DNA from 3 places in the Cupriavidus sp. OTU4054 genome. Region 1 is predicted to be linked to each of the others. Evidence: predicted binding sites of a transcription regulator. Region 1 holds the regulator's gene; each other region holds the start of a gene.

Region 1 (3,272 bases):
CGTGCAGGTCTGCCCGACCGGTATCGATATTCGCGACGGCCTGCAGTACGAGTGCATCGGCTGCGGCGCCTGCATCGATGCCTGCAATCAGGTCATGGACAAGATGGCCTATCCGCGCGGGCTGATTCGCTATACATCCGAGAACGCAATGCGGCAGAGCCTGTCGCCGGAGGCCGCGCGCCGCCGGCTGCTGCGGCCGCGCGTGCTGATCTACTCGACCGTCTGGCTCGCGCTCGTCGCGGGACTGGCGGTATCGATCGCGCTGCGCGCGCCGCTCAAGGTCGACGTGCTGCGCGACCGCGGCGCATTGAGCCGCGAAGTCGAGGGCCGGTGGATCGAGAACGTCTACCGGCTGCAACTGATCAATACGACCGAAGCGCCCATGCAGGTGCGCGTGCAGGCCAACGGCCACGACCTGGCCGGTATCAGCATCGAATACGACCCCACGGCGGAGGCGCTGGCGCCGGCATCGAACCGGCTCGTGCCGGTCCGCATCCGCGTGCCCATCGAGGCCGCGCAGCCGGGCACGCACAAGATCGATATCGCGGTAACGGCGGAGCAGGGCGGTCATCAGGTGGCCGATGTCCGTCAGGCCACGAGCTTTATCGTGCCGCGCAATCTCTAGGGAACAGGGAGTTCACATGCAGACGCAACAAGGTAGACCGTGGTGGAAGGAACCGTGGCCGTGGCTGCTGATGAGCGGCCCGCTGCTGGCCATGATCGGCTGCGGCGTGACGATCTGGCTCGCCGCGCAGCATGCGGACCGGCCCGTCGCCGACGCCGAGCATCGCGGCCTGGTGGTCAAGGCCGTGCCCGAAGCGAGGCATCCATGAACGGACACACACGTTGGCGCTGGCTGATGTGGGTGTTGTGGCCCGCGTTCCTGGTGGCTGGCGTGGCGACGGCGGCGGTGTTCTCGCTCGTCGATCCCAGCGACCTCATGCTGTTCGGCCATCCGCTCGAGGCATCGCGCGAGGCCGTGTACACGGTGGGTTTCCTGTCGGCGTGGATGCTGTGCGCGGTGTCGAGCGGACTCACGCTCTACACGCTGCCCGCACCGCTTGCAGAGACCGACGAACTGGAATGAATGCGGAGTGAGCGACGATGCCGTCAGCAGCTGCGGCTGTAGATCTGCCTGAGACCATCGACGTCAACGAGCTTGACATGGCGCTGACGAATCTGGATGAGTCCGGCCTCGGCGAAGCGCGAGAACAGGCGGCTGACCGTCTCGAGCTTGAGCCCGAGGTAGCTGCCGATTTCCTCGCGGCTCATGCGGAGCACGAACTCGGTAGACGAGTAGCCGCGCGCGGACAGGCGTGTGGAAAGGTTGATCAGGAACGCGGCCAGTCGCTCTTCCGCGCGCATCGAACCGAGCGTCATCAACATGAGCTGGTCCTGCGAGATCTCCCGGCTCATCAGGCGCAGGAACTGCTGTTGCAGAGAAGGCAGTTCGCTGGAGAGTGCGGTGAGGTCGTTGAAGCGGACCACGCAGACTTCGGTGTCCTCGAGCGCCGAAGCATCGGACGCGTGCTGCATCTCGCTGAGGCCATCGAGGCCCACGATCTCGCCGGGCAGATGGAAGCCCGTGATCTGCGAGCGCCCGTCTTCCATCGTGACATGCGTCTTCAGCGTGCCGAAGCGCACCGCGTAGACGGCGGTCAGCGGATCTCCCATGCGATAGAGCGTCTCGCCCTTGTGCACGCGGTAGCGTTCCTGCACGAGCGTATCGATCTTCTCGAGGTCCTGCTTGTTCATGCCGACGGGCAGGCACAGTTGGCCCATCGCACACGTGGAGCAACGGGGGGACATCTCGGTGATCGGGATGGGCGTGAGCAATTGAGACCTGTCGGTGAAGCGCGCTCGCGGGGGCACGATGAATGCATTCTAGCGTGCGCGCCTAGACGAAAGCGAGGAACAGTTGATATTTGAGGTACTTTTCAGTGTCTTCCTATTAGCGTTATTGGGTGGCATTCATTGCGCGGCAATGTGCGGTGGCATTGCGATCGCCGTTTCGCCAGAAGCAAAGGCTGCGGGCTCGCCGGTGCCGCTTATCGCGCGGCAACGCATGCATGCATGGCGGCGCGCGTGGTGGCGCGACACGCTCGCGATGCATGCGGGCCGTGTGTCGACATACATGATGCTCGGCGCCGCGATGGGGGCGATTGGCGCGCTGGCGTGGAAGCATGACGTGCTGCCGCTGCAGCGCTCGCTGTTCGCGCTCGGCAGTGCGATGCTGATCGTCGCGGGCGTCTGGCTGATGCGGGGCGGCGCGGTGCGCATGGCATGGCTCGAACGGGTGATGGCGCGCGTGGCCGGCGCAATGCACACAACGGGCGCAATGGGCGCGACAGGTGCGCGCGTGCATGCGATGTGGGGGCGCCTGGGTCCGGTGCCGCGACGCTACGTCACCGGTCTCGCATGGGGGCTCGTCCCGTGCGGCATGGTCTACGGCGCGCTCGGGCTCGCGTTGCTGGCGGGCAACGCCGCCTCGGGTGCGCTGGTGATGGGCGCGTTCGGTCTCGGCACGCTGCCGAATCTGCTCGCGCTGTCCGGCTTCTCGGGCTGGCTGCGGCGCCAGGCGAGGCGCCCTGCGGTGCGGACGCTGGCCGGGCTGGCGGTGGCGGGCTTTGGCGTGGCCGGCATCGCGCGGGCGGCCCTGCTGCCGGAAATGCTGGCCCGGCACGGCTTCTGTCTCGTGCTCTGAGCGCGGGGCGGAGGAAGGGAGCCGGAGGGGGGCGGGAAGGGAGTCGGGAGGGGGCGGGTTGCAGGCGCCCCCGGATATGCCATACAATCGCCGGAACCACGGTATCGCGCACGTAGTCTTTGTGGCGTCCGCGGCATCGTCAGTGTGATGCCCCCCATCAGGGGGGATATCGACGGATCCCATGCTCAGGCGTGACAGATCCACCCCCACGGTATTTCTGGTTCAAAAGATCTGGTTCAAAAGACCGGGCCGCGCCGTGGAGTGGCGATGCCGGCCCCGGGGCGCTTTCCTGCCCGGGCCCGATATCCGTTGATCTTGCCGTTGCAGCGAGCGGTTCGCGGCGACGACGTCCGCCCCTGAGGGAGAAGGCGCGACGCAAGAGGTCCATCGGTCGGCCACGCCGGACGCCGGACAATCTTCTGCCGGAATGACCGGCAAATCGATGCATCAAAACGAAGTGCACGGCTTGAGTGCGACACGCATGCGAGTTGGCTGCGCGACGAGATGGCGGTGGTAATCGGCCGCTGTATCCGAAATCTCCCGTGCTTTCGGGACTTTGTCCGGAAGC
Region 2 (3,272 bases), on a different contig from region 1:
CTGGCTCGACGAATAGGCAATAGCATTCCGTTTCCCCCGCCCCCCGCGAAGCGTGCGGCAAGTCGCCCGGTATCCATATCGCGCACTGAGGCGGCACGATCCAGACGCCCTCTTCGATCTCGCAGTTCAGGGTACCGCGTACGGAGTAGATTAGCTGCGCCTTGCGGTGCTGATGCCTGGCCTTTTCCCAGTCCTTGGTTACCGATGTAGCACTCAAGGCCACCACTGGTCGCGGGATGCTGTCGACGTCCGTCGGCGCGGTCAACTCCCTAACTTCAATGGTCGACATATTGGGCTGTAGAACCGTGGGACAAGACGAAGTGTTGGCCGAATTGGAGAATATTATGGATGACTTGCTCAATGGCGTCCAGCCGGTCGATTGCGCGCCAATCTCCCAGCTTTACGCTGAGGGTCTCGATTTCTCATATCCTCGAGAGTTATCTCCGTCAGTGCCCTGGGCTCGCCGCCGTCCGCCAAAGGTCGCGCGATAACGATAGCGTCATCATCCAGCCTAATTTCCAACGATTCTTTTTTCATCTTTTCCCTCCTAATAGACCTTCACACAAACGACAACATCTATCGCGCTCTATCTGCGCCTAGACGAAGTGAATTATTTTTATCGTTTTTATATTATCGGAATTATTGAAGCTTCGATAACTGATGCTTCGGTGGCCGAGCAAGGCTATTCGCGGCACGCAGCCGGTTGACGGTTCAGGGGCACGACGCGCAGCCTGCTGCAGCAGGTCGCCGCCCCCTGCCGATGTCGCACTGACGTGTGAATGGCTGCGTTGCGTGGCTCAGTGTGCCAGCAACGTGGCAACTTGCGTGTGGCGGAGAAGCGTATCCGTGACGCCGCCAAGGATGTCCTCCCGGAGTCTCCCCTGCCCGTATGCGCCGCAGACAATCAGATCCGCGCCGCGGCGATGCGCGAAGTCCAGGAGCAACGCGCCGACGTCCGCGGACGCCTCCGCGACGAGTTCCGTCAGCGCGGCGTGAATGCCGTGCCTCGACAGCCATGCCACCGCATAACTGCCCGGAGACGCCTCGAACCGCTGGTGCCTTCGGGCTTGCAGCACCTGCACCACATCCACCGACTCCGCGCGGGTGAGCCAGGGCAAGGCATCGTGGAGCGCACGCGCGGACTCGCGGGAACCATTCCAGCCGACCACCACGCGCGTGCCATTCGTGCTCACGCGCGCATCGCGAGGCAGGACCAGCACGGGCCGTCCCGCGCCGAGGATCACCGACGCGACAAAGCGGCGCTGCGCGCGAAACATCATGCCGCTATCTTCCCGAATGGCGCGCGGCTGCCCGACGATCAACAGATCGGCAAGGCGTCCCTCGCAGAGCATGGCCTCCTCCGGCGCGCCTTCACCCACGCGCCAGTCGACCGGGAACGTCGCGGTCTCGGTCGCTGTGTCGAACGAATGGCGCGCCTGCTCGCACGCCTCCGCCACGCTGCGCTCCGGCACCTGCCGCTCGCGCCGCCCGTCCGCGTGCCGATACACCCAGGCGGATTCGTTCGCGTCGACCGACAGCAGGCCGATCAGCGCCGCATGAAAGCCCTCCGCAAGCGCCACGGCCTGAGTCAGGCGGGCTGACGTTCCCTCCGCCTCGTCTACATGGACGAGCATGGCGGCAAAGCTCATCTTGCACCTCCGGTGATGCGACGTACTGCCGGTAGTGACCACTGTAGTTGCGGCGCGATACGCACGCTTGAGGGAGATCAACGATCCGATTGATACAGCGCAAGAATCGCGGCGATTCACCGAGTACGCTGTGATCAGGCGTACTGTGGACAGACGGACATCGAAGGAGCGCGCGATGTATGAACGGATTCTGGTAGCGATAGACGGCGGCCCCTCGTCCGCGCTGGCGCTATCGCAAGCGATTGCCGTGGCGAAGCTCGCCGCCGCGGAGGTCAAGGTGTTGTTCGTGGTGGACGACAGCGAACTATTCTTCGAATCCAGCTATCCCGAGTCGGAGGATATGATGCGCGCGATCGCGAACGTCGGCACGACCGCGCTCGCACGCGCATCGACACGCCTCGAATCCGCTGGCGTGCGCTTTCTGACCGAGCTGATCGAGCGGCCGATCACGCCCGGGCAGATCTCGGCGACCATCGTCGAGCGCGCCGACCGCTGGCCTGCCGATCTGATCGTGATGGGAACGCACGGACGCCGCGGGTTGCGCAGGCTGATCATGGGCAGCGTATCGGAAGGCGTGATCGCGCAGACATGCAAACCGGTGCTGCTGATCCGTGGGGAAGCCTCCCCCGTGCGGCGCCCTGCCCGCGTTGGCGCCTCCTAGAGACTCGTGTCGTCGTCGAACAGCTTTGCCTCGATCGCATAGCGCACGAGGGCCGCATCGCTGCGGAGCTTGAGCTTGTCGAGCAGACGCATCTTGTACGTGCTGACCGTTTTTGCGCTGACGCACAATGCGCTGGCGATATCCGTGAGCGACTCGCCCGCCACGATTCGCCGGAACACTTCCAGTTCGCGGTCCGAAAGACTTGCGTGCGGGGCGTCGGCCATGTGCGTCTGGAGTCCAAGCGCCAGTTTCTCGGCCATGGCGGGACTGATATAGGTGCCGCCTGCCGCCACTCTTCTCAGCGCTTCCACGAGCTCCGTGCCGGCGCTTTCCTTGGTGAGGTAGCCCGAAGCGCCCGCGCGGAAGGCTCGCACGATGTATTGCTCCTCGGCATGCATGGTCAACACGAGTATGCGCAGCCTCGGATGCTCCGCGCGGAGCAGGCAGATCAGTTCGAGGCCGCTGCGTCCGGGCATGGAGAGATCCAGGATTATCACGTCGCCGGGGTGATCGCGGACGAGGCGAGGCACTTCCGCGCCATTGGCGGCTTCGCCCGTCACCACGAATCCGGCGGCCCGCTCCAGGATGTGCCGCAGGCCGTTGCGCATGACGGCGTGATCGTCGGCGATCAACACGCGGATCATCGAGCGGGCTCCTTCCGTCAGGGATGGTCGGGAATTCTGACAGCGAGCTCGAAGCCCTCGCCGGGAGCGTGCCGCATGGAAACGGTGCCCCCGAGCAACCTCGCGCGCTCCCTGATGCCCAGCAAGCCAAATGAGCGTCGATGCTCCCGGCTCGCTTTCCCGTCCCACCCGCGACCGTCGTCGCGCACCGTCAGCACGTACGCGTCATCGACGTGCGCGAGGTCCACCCATGCCCGGCGTGCGTCCGCATGCTGGATGACGTTGTTGAGGGCTTCCTGGACGATACGAAAGGCGGCCGTCGCCACCTGCTCTCCCACG
Region 3 (3,272 bases), on a different contig from region 1:
GGTACGCGCCGTCCCGGCAAGCGGTCCGTGGTGCGGCAGTTCGACCAGCGTCCAGTTGCGAAACTCGCGCTCGTCGCGCCAGTACGCGTAATCGTCCTCGCGCCGCGCGTGGCCGGTGACCGTCGCCTCGAGCGTGCCCGCGTGCGTGTAGAGCAGCCGGGCCTGCCCGATCAGGTCGAGGCTCAGGTTCGCGAGCGCGATGTCTTCCTCCAGCGCGGGCCCATGGCCGCACCACTCGGCATTGCGCTGCCCGAGGATCAGCGCGTTGTCGGCAAGGCGCAGCACGTATTGCGCCGCCGCGGGGAGCGCATCACATGTGATTGACTTCATCGGGCAGCTCGTAGAACGTCGGATGCCGGTAGATCTTGTCCGCCATCGGGTCGAACAGCGCCGCCTTCTCGTCGGGCGCGCTCGCGGTGATCGCCGACGACGGCACCACCCAGATCGACACGCCTTCCTGACGGCGCGTATAGACATCGCGCGCCATGTGCAGCGCCTGCCGGGCATCGGCCGCATGCAGGCTGCCGCAATGCTTGTGCTCGAGGCCCTGCTTGCTGCGGACGAAGACTTCCCACAGGGGCCATGGATTAGCGTTCATTGCGTTCTCCGAGATCGTGGCCGTTGCGCCGCCGAGCATGTGCCATGGCGGCCTCGCGTACCCATTCGCCTTCCTCGTGCGCGCGCACCCGCGTCGCCAGCCGCTCGCGATTGCACGGACCGTCGCCATTGATCACGCGCCAGAACTCGTCCCAGTCGAGCGGGCTGAAATCGTAGTGGCCGCGCGCGGCGTTCCATTGCAGCTCCGGATCGGGCAATGTCACGCCGAGCACGCGCGCCTGCTCCACGGTGGCATCGACGAACTTCTGGCGCAGGTCGTCGTTGGAAATCCGCTTGATACCCCACGCCATGGTCTGCGTGCTGTTGGTGGAGGCGGCATCGGGCGGCCCGAACATCATCAGCACCGGATGCCACCAGCGATCGACGGCGTCCTGCACCATCGCGCGCTGCGCCGCGGTGCCGCCCATCATCGCGAGCAGCGCGTCGAAGCCCTGCCGCTGATGGAACGACTCCTCCTTGCAGATGCGGATCATCGCGCGGGCGTAAGGTCCATACGAGCAGCGGCACAGCGGCACCTGGTTCATGATCGCCGCGCCATCGACCAGCCAGCCGATCACGCCGACGTCCGCCCAGGTCAGGGTCGGGTAATTGAAGATGGACGAGTATTTGGCGCGCCCGGCATGCAGCGCGTCCAAGAGGTCGTCGCGCGAGACGTCGAGCGTCTCGGCCGCGCTATAGAGATACAGCCCGTGGCCGCCTTCGTCCTGCACCTTGGCAAGCAGGATGGCCTTGCGCTTGAGCGATGGCGCCCGGCTGATCCAGTTGCCTTCGGGCTGCATGCCGATGATCTCCGAATGCGCATGCTGCGAGATCTGCCGCACGAGCGTCTTGCGGTAGGCATCGGGCATCCAGTCCTGCGGTTCGATCTTCGCGTCCGCGGCAATATGCGCATCGAACGCGGCCTGCCGTGCATCGAGTTCCGTCTCCAGCCCGGTTTCCGAACCGCGCGGTCCCGGCAAGTCCAGACTCTGCGTGTACATGGCACCTCCTTGTGGCCATCGACGTGACTACTATATATATATGCCGACCGGTCGGTCAATTTATTGGTGCCCCTTTTCTGGTGAATTAGGGGAACGCCTATTGATCTGGCGCAAGTTGTAGGAATTCAGCGCCGCATTTTCGGCATGGGGTTACTTCCGCTGCGCACGCCCGGAGTAGTATCAATACGCATCCACACCTCCGGAGGACTGAAATGACCAATGCGGCATACAGCAGGATCGTGGTGGCAGTCGATGGCAGCGCGACCGCCGATCTCGCACTCGGCGAAGCCATTCGCGTGGCCAGCGGCGGCGGCGCGACGGTCCTGGCGCTTTTTATCGTCGATAGCGGCGTGCTGCTGTTCGACGCGGGTTACTACGACGTCGGCCAGATGGAAAAGGCCTACGTCGATAGCGGGAGGGAAGCGCTGGAAAAGGCGGCGGCCCGACTGTCCGCGGCCGGCGTCGCCTACGAGACGCGCCTCGTCACCGAGCCCGCGGTCGTGGGCGATATCGCGGCTTCGCTCAACGAAGCCGCGCGGGAATGGAACGGCGATCTGCTCGTCATCGGCACGCACGGGCGCCGCGGCGTGCGCCGCATCGTGCTCGGAAGCGTGGCGGAAGCCGTGATTCGCGAATCGACGATGCCCGTGCTGCTGGTACGCGGAAAGCCTGCGGAAAAATAATGCCGCCAGGCGCGTCAGCCGGCGAAGCGGAAATGCCCGCTGCGCAGCACGATCTCGCGCGCCTCCGTCAGCTGGAACAGGCTCTCGGCAAGCTGCTCGATGCGTGAACGGTTGCTCGTGAACGCATCGACGAGGTCTTCCTTGCGCGTCGATCTGGCCCCGAAATGTGACTCGAGTGCCTCGGCGGTAATCGAGTAGAGCGTGTCGTTGCCATCGACCATGGCCGGGCAGGAAAGGGTCAGGCTGGCGGCGCAGTAGGTGGGCGTGGCGTGCGGGAACGAGATGGACATGGCGGACCTCGGGCGGTGGCGCGACCGATTGTGTAAAGCGGGTGAGACGGTCGCAAAGGTTCCAGTCATTCTAGGATATGGCCGTCGTCCGTAAAGGCCGGTCGAGCGCCGCCGCCGCCTCGCGCACGCTGTGCATGGCCGCATGGCCCGCTTCCACGCAGTGCAGCACGAAACGCGTCTGCTCGAGCAGGAACGCGTCGGCATCGCTGGCGGCTTCGGGCGTATCGGACAGTCCGCTGCCCATCGCGTCCGCAGCATCGAACGTCCGCCCGCGCCCCGCGCTGCCCGGGCGTACGGCCAGCTCCGCGAGGCTCGCCTCGATACCCTCGAGCATCGCCTGCACCGCTTCCGACGGTGCCGCTTCCGTCGCACCGGCGCGCACCACACCCGCAAGCGCAGCCATGCGGCGCGCCGTGGCGTGGACCCGCCCATACGCCACCTTGAGGTCCGTACTCAGATCCTCCGCACTCTGCGCCAGCGTATCCTCGGCACGCGTGGAGGCCCGCCCGGCCGCCACCCGAAGCGCCTCGAGCCGCGTGTGCGCGGACGATCCAGTCCGTGCGGCGCCGATGGCCGCGCGCAGGTACACGGCATTGGCCGCCAGCGCATCCAGTCCGTGCCGGAACGCGCGCGACAGCTCCGCGCGCGGCGACAGCACGAAATAGCTGGCCAGCGCGATCAGGCACCCGATCGCGGTATCG

The links. The regulator FNR, encoded in region 1, switches genes on or off when oxygen is low (the NO sensors DNR and NnrR bind a similar motif). The targets are predictions, from matches to a motif close to TTGATNNNNATCAA.
Region 2: the regulator FNR is predicted to act here: its motif matches at 1,717-1,730, upstream of AAHB16_RS03805 (universal stress protein).
Region 3: the regulator FNR is predicted to act here: its motif matches at 1,699-1,712, upstream of paaA (1,2-phenylacetyl-CoA epoxidase subunit PaaA).

The regions. Positions count from the first base shown of each region.
Region 1 is NZ_JASATF010000048.1:11,522-14,793, reverse strand. Features, by position in the region: gene ccoG (cytochrome c oxidase accessory protein CcoG) at 1-625, shown strand, start outside; gene AAHB16_RS31550 (hypothetical protein) at 642-833, shown strand; gene AAHB16_RS31545 (hypothetical protein) at 830-1,087, shown strand; gene fnr (fumarate/nitrate reduction transcriptional regulator Fnr) at 1,111-1,836, opposite strand; gene AAHB16_RS31535 (sulfite exporter TauE/SafE family protein) at 1,919-2,704, shown strand.
Region 2 is NZ_JASATF010000002.1:208,357-211,628, forward strand. Features, by position in the region: gene AAHB16_RS03800 (AraC family transcriptional regulator) at 1-289, opposite strand, end outside; gene AAHB16_RS03805 (universal stress protein) at 798-1,649, opposite strand; gene AAHB16_RS03810 (universal stress protein) at 1,825-2,310, shown strand; gene AAHB16_RS03815 (response regulator) at 2,307-2,954, opposite strand; gene AAHB16_RS03820 (PAS domain-containing sensor histidine kinase) at 2,972-3,272, opposite strand, start outside.
Region 3 is NZ_JASATF010000052.1:15,331-18,602, forward strand. Features, by position in the region: gene paaC (1,2-phenylacetyl-CoA epoxidase subunit PaaC) at 1-330, opposite strand, end outside; gene paaB (1,2-phenylacetyl-CoA epoxidase subunit PaaB) at 311-598, opposite strand; gene paaA (1,2-phenylacetyl-CoA epoxidase subunit PaaA) at 588-1,598, opposite strand; gene AAHB16_RS32030 (universal stress protein) at 1,811-2,281, shown strand; gene AAHB16_RS32035 (DUF1488 domain-containing protein) at 2,296-2,571, opposite strand; gene AAHB16_RS32040 (FUSC family protein) at 2,642-3,272, opposite strand, start outside.